One region of the Peribacillus sp. JNUCC41 genome, then DNA from elsewhere that is predicted to be linked to it. Evidence: riboswitches for the same ligand, from Rfam matches in the RefSeq annotation. Region 1 holds a riboswitch; the other holds the start of a gene.

Region 1 (3,172 bases):
CCGGGGTTATATTGTTATACTTCCAACCATTTATATACGCCGGAAAAGGATATTTTTTAAAGTAATCGCCTAACATTCCCTCACCTTGCATACTAATTTCATACGCATCTGATTTATCCGTTAAATCAATCATCTCATGCTTAAGTAAATGTTCAATGTTTTGATTTAATTGCTGACGGGTAAATCGGGGTATTGTCCCAAAAATATCCGTTAAGCCGAATAAATGGGCATCCTGGATTGTTTGTGACGATTTCTTACCCTGAAGCATATGGTATATAGCATAAATGGAACGTTCGCCTTGAAATTTTTTTATCGCATATAGAATGATGGCCTGTAGATAATTATTCATGGGACTCACATCCTTGTTTCATTTAACCAATAACCCCATTGTAACAAAAAACTGCAAAAATCGCCGTTATTATTGATGAATACAAGGAAAAATATGTGACTAAATGACGAACCATGGAAAGAACCAAGTTAATAATTTCGATGCTTTTCGTTGACATTCAGCTACATGATAGTTATTATCAATACAATTTCTATTGAAAAGTTTGGCATTCGGTCTTACAATAAGAAAGAGATAATAATCTGAAATAAAAAGATTATCAGTTGTTAATCAACTTAGGAGGGGTTATATTCATGGCTAAATTTACTATTGTGGATAAAGAAACATGCATAGCTTGTGGAGCTTGCGGAGCAGCCGCACCAGATATATATGATTATGATGACGAAGGGATTGCATTTGTTACCCTTGACGATAACGAGGGAATCGTTGAAATTCCAGATGTACTTATAGACGACATGATGGATGCATTTGAAGGATGCCCAACGGATTCCATTAAAGTTGCTGACGAAGCATTTGACGGAGACGCACTAAAATTCGAATAACGGTACAAGCCATTTTCTATCGAGAATGGCTTTTTCTTTTGTCTCATACAAAAAAAAACAAACATAAAAAAACAACCGAATATGGATATCCGGTTGTTTTTTCATTTCTATCGTCAATGCCGTTAAGCATTTTTATATAATGTTTGTTTATTGATCCATGTCTGTAATTTAATGAACAGCAACATGAATACAGATGTGATGAGCACGCCTTTAATCACGTTGAAAGGCAAGATTGCCGTCGTAACGAACTTTCTTGACTCTGGCGCCGACATTGCATCCCATCCCATAAAGAAGGTATATGCCGGTAAAAAGACAAAATAGTTTAAAACACTCATGAATACTGCCATGGAAACTGTCCCCGCAAGTAAAGCGAACGTCATCCCTTTTTTTGAATTGATTTTCTTAAATACATAATAAGTTGGCAAGACAAACAGTATTCCGGCTATGAAGTTAGCGATATGCCCCACAGGTACAGCAGTCATGGTCCCAGTCATGACTAAATCCAAAAGGTTTTTAATGAACTCGACTAGAATTCCAGCCATCGGACCGAAAATCAATGCCGCCATCAGTGCTGGTATGTCGCTAAAATCGACATTGAGAAAAGGCGGGAATCCTGGAAACGGGAAATTTAAAAGCATCAATAAATAAGAAATGCTTCCCATCATCGCAAGTGTGACCGTTTTTTTCACTTTGTTCTTATTCATAGTTCTCTCTCCTTCTTTTCCGATCTACCTGAAAAAGAGGTTTGGGTTCCAAAATATGCTGATGCTCAATAAAAAACCTTTAATTCCAATAGAATTAAAGGGATAAATTAAAGGCTACATCAAACAAACGTTCAGCAAATAACTGTTGAAACGCACTCAGGAACCTCCATCTTCTCCCATCCAGACTATACTGTCGGCTTTGGAATCACACCAAATCCTGCCTTGTAAGGCTCGCGGGCTTAGAAGAAGAAATTCCTTCATCACCGCCGGTGGGGAATTACGCCCCGCCCCGAAGATAGACCTATTAAATTTTTATACTTCCCATTATATCTGAAATTCCTTTTTTTTGATAGCATTTTCTCTCGATTAATGCATTTAGGATGAATATCGATCGAAAGCAATGAATGCTTTAAAACAAATAAGCGAAATTTTTTTATATTATGCAAAAGAAGACGAAGCCATTTATATCACGATATTAATCAAAAAATCAGATGAAAAATCCTGTTATTAAGCGCTTACATCCAGATAAGCCAAATTGACATAATCAGCATTTCAATTGTAAAATTAACTGAAATTTAAGATAATTCTTTTCCCTAGGAAGGTGTTTAGACGTGTATCGGATTTTAGTAGCAGACGCCATTAAACCAGAAGGACTTGGACCGCTATCAGAGGCATCCAATATTCATCTCATTCAGAAAACCGTAGAGGAAGCTACAAACGAACTAGATCGGATCGATGCAATTCTTGTGAGAAGTGCAACGAAGGTTTCGGAAGATTTAATGAACCGTATGCCGCAATTAAAAATTATAGCACGCGCTGGTGTCGGTGTTGATAACATAGACATCCCGGCAGCGACAAAACGCGGGATTGTCGTGGTTAATGCACCTGACGGCAATACCATTTCAACAGCTGAACATACATTTGCGATGATGGCTTCATTAATGCGCCACATTCCGCAAGCTTATGCTTCACTGAAGAATGGGGAGTGGAAACGTTCTTCATATACGGGAACTGAACTTCGCGGTAAAACATTAGGTATAGTTGGCTTTGGACGTATCGGAGGGGAAATTGCAAAACGTGCTAAAGTGTTTGGCATGGATGTCATTGTCTATGATCCGTACCTGACAGTCGATCGTGCAAAGAAAATGTCCGTAACGGCCCTGCCGTTAGATGAATTGCTTCCTAAAGCAGACATCATTACAGTTCATACACCACTAACGAATGATACTAGAGGATTAATCAATAAAGAAAAACTGCTTACCTGTAAAAAGGGGGTTTATGTACTAAACTGCGCCCGTGGTGGAATTCTGGACGAAGATGATTTATATGAAATGTTAGTCGAAGGACATGTTGCAGGGGCGGCACTGGACGTTTTCGTCGAAGAACCTCCACTTGGCCATAAACTGCTTGAACTGGATAGCGTCATTGCTACACCGCACCTTGGTGCTTCCACGAAAGAAGCCCAATTAAATGTTGCGGTACAGGTTGCCCAGGAAGTATTGACCTATTTTGAAGGAAACCCAGTCTCAAGTTCAATCAACCTTCCAGCCATATCTAAAGAAGTGTTTGAAAAGGTACAG
Region 2 (3,172 bases), 2.7 Mb from region 1:
TTTCAGGTTAAATTTATCAGCGATGACTTCTAAATCGGATACGCGGGCCATTGACCCATCTTCATTCATGATTTCACAAATGACACCAGCTGGAGCGGCACCGCATAACTTTGCCAAGTCCACCGATGCCTCCGTATGTCCTGCCCTACTTAATACGCCGCCTTCTTTAGCGACTATCGGAAAAGTGTGACCAGGCCTTTGGAAATCTTCAGCGACAGAATCTTCATTTAGAAGTTCAAGGATGGTCAAGGACCGTTCAAAAGCACTGATTCCTGTAGAGGTGCTTTTATGATCGACACTTACCGTAAAAGCAGTGCCATGATGGTCGGTATTTTCACCTACCATAGGATGCAGTTTCAATTTCGCTGCCAGTTCTTCAGTGATGGTGGTACAAATCAAACCACGTCCATGGGTCGCCATGAAATTAATCGCTTCCGGTGTCGCCTTTTCGGCCAACACTACAAAATCCCCTTCATTTTCACGGTCTTCATCATCGGATACGATTACTACCTTGCCAGCCTTCAAATCTTCTATTGCCTCTTCTATTGTATGGAACATCATTACACCGCCCTTTTATTAGAATCCATGCTCTGCCAAAAACTCTAAATTCAGTCCTGGTTTCGGATTGCCATTTTTCATTTGATGTATTATATATTTCCCTATCATGTCGTTTTCGATGTTAACGATATCGCCAGCCGCTTTTTGTCCCAATATGGTGTCCTGATGAGTCAATGGAATCAGTGATACAGTCAAAAGGTTCCTTTCGATCCCAAATATCGTCAAGCTTGTTCCATCAATGGCCACGGAACCTTTTGGAATGCAGAAGGTACTAAGCCCTTCATCCAATTGGATTACATAATATACGGCATTTTCTTTCCGTTCTTTTTTTATGATCGTTCCGGTTCCGTCGATATGACCTGAAACAAAATGACCGCCAAACCTCCCCTGTGCACTCATTGCTCGTTCGAGATTAACAGGTGATCCCAATTTCAATGTCCGGATCGTGGAAGCTTTGACCGTTTCCGGCATCACGTCGACCGTAAACAAACTTTTCGTGAAGGATGTTACCGTTAAGCAGACCCCGTTGACTGAAATGCTATCCCCCAGTTGCACATCTTCAAGGATTTTTTCAGAACGAATCGATAACTCCATACTGCTTTTTCCTTTTTTTAAGGAATGCACGGTACCGATATCCTCAATGATTCCCGTAAACATGTTTTTCCCCCTTTTATAAAATATAAAAAACCCCATAGGATGACCTAAGGAGTTAGCAGGAGAAATGAGTGAAAAAAATTGTATACCTAAAAAGCCTAATATTTTCATTTTCGAAAAATTAGGCATACGTATACACTTGGGTTCCACACGTCCTTCTCCCATCCAGACTGTACTGTCGGCTTTGGAATCTCACCAAATCCTGCCTTTATCAGGCTCGCGGGCTTAGAATTTCTTCATCACCGCCGGTTGGGATTTTCACCCGACCCCGAAGGACTAAAATAATATGAATCTTTGAATATTTTATCACCATAAAGTGAAGAAGTAAAATTTCTAACCTTAAATGGTTCCATTGTTACAGGAACTTCCTCTTTTTATGGAAAAATGTCTCCAAGTACCCCCGATGTGCTCCGAAAAGGTTAACCAGGCTGAATATGTGGAATAAGGTTAGAAGGATCACCATTCATACAAGGAGGAAGCCGATGATTATTTCCATCATTAACTTGATTTTCTATCTATTTGTCGTCACGATGAATTTTTTAGCCAATTTCCTGCCATTGAACGGCCAAACATCAGGAGAGATTTCCGATAAACTGGATGTCCTTTTCACTCCTGCCGGTTATGTATTTTCCATATGGGGCTTGATCTATTTCCTGCTCGCCATCTGGGTATTCAGGCAGTTTTTAAATCAAAAGAGCCCTGCATATAAGGCATCCTATCCTTGGTTTGCTTTAAGCTGTGTCTTGAATGGCGCTTGGCTTTTGGCTTGGCACTATGAACGCTTTTTGTTATCCGTATTCATTATCATTGCTCTATTGGCTACTTTAATGGTCATATATACAAAAATGAAAAAAGTGGATCATGATACTTTTGACCTATTTCCGTTTTCCGTATATACAGGCTGGGTAAGTGTTGCAACCATAGCTGACATTTCTTATTACCTCACCTATATCAAATGGGACGGTTTTGGAGCTTCCCGTATAACCTGGACGATCGTCCTGCTGATTGCAGCAACAGCCTTGGCCTTTGTCTTTGCAGGTAAAAACCGGGATTGGTGCTATCCTCTCGTATTCGTTTGGGCATTCATAGGCATCGGGATACGAAATAGCGACGCCTATCCGATAATCACAGACATTTCTTATATCCTGGCTGCCATCACTTTTATCGTATCCATCACCATCTTCATTCAAAATAGGAAGAACAAATAAGGTATATGTTACCCTAAAATGCTTGCTGAAGATCTTGCCAGATATCCTCCCAAGCCTCAAGGCCAACTGAGAGACGGACCAGCTGGTCACTGATGCCCATTTGTTCCCGTGAATCTTCAGGAACGGCAGAGTGCGTCATGGTAGCGGGATGCTGGATCAATGTTTCAGCATCACCTAGACTTACGGCAATTTTGATAAGTTTCAATTTATTGAGGAATTCCTGTGCATCCTGTTTTGTGCCATGCAGTTCGAAAGAGATAAGGCCGCCGCCATGTTTCATTTGTTTTTGCATTATATAATGATCCGGTGAAGCTACATCACCTGGATAATATACCTTTTTCACCTTTGGATGTTTCTTAAGTTCTTGAAAGATTGCCATTGCATTGGCCGAATGACGGTCCATCCTGACAGGCAAGGTCTTCAGCCCCCGTAATAGTAACCAGGCATCGAATGGTGAAATGATTCCACCGATATCCTTCTGTGTAGTCCCGGCTACTTGATTCATGAATTCCTTCTTACCGACGACAAGGCCTGCAACGACATCACCATGCCCGCAAAGATATTTCGTAGCGCTATGAAGGACGATATCACAGCCATATTCAAGCGGTCTCTGTAGGTAGGGAGTCGCAAACGTATTATCGACTACGACCGTCACATTATATTCCTTCGCAACTCTCACCACCATCTGTAAGTCAATCATTTTCATCGTCGGATTGATAGGGGTCTCCACATATATGCAGGTCGTTTCCGGC

Evidence for each region. Region 1 has a riboswitch for FMN ahead of JNUCC41_RS25240 (ECF transporter S component). Riboswitches for the same ligand answer to the same signal wherever they lie in the genome.
Region 2: linked by a shared signal. The riboswitch ahead of ribE (riboflavin synthase) and the one ahead of JNUCC41_RS25240 (ECF transporter S component) in region 1 are both predicted to bind FMN.

What each region holds. Positions count from the first base shown of each region.
Region 1 covers NZ_CP062163.1:5,235,826-5,238,997, forward strand. The annotation lists gene JNUCC41_RS25230 (YpbB family protein) at 1-349, opposite strand, end outside; gene JNUCC41_RS25235 (ferredoxin) at 640-888, shown strand; gene JNUCC41_RS25240 (ECF transporter S component) at 1,011-1,592, opposite strand; FMN riboswitch at 1,757-1,893, opposite strand; gene serA (phosphoglycerate dehydrogenase) at 2,204-3,172, shown strand, end outside.
Region 2 covers NZ_CP062163.1:2,429,091-2,432,262, reverse strand. The annotation lists partial or broken gene ribB (3,4-dihydroxy-2-butanone-4-phosphate synthase) at 1-558, opposite strand, end outside; gene ribE (riboflavin synthase) at 577-1,215, opposite strand; FMN riboswitch at 1,362-1,492, opposite strand; gene JNUCC41_RS11895 (TspO/MBR family protein) at 1,695-2,420, shown strand; gene megL (methionine gamma-lyase) at 2,434-3,172, opposite strand, start outside.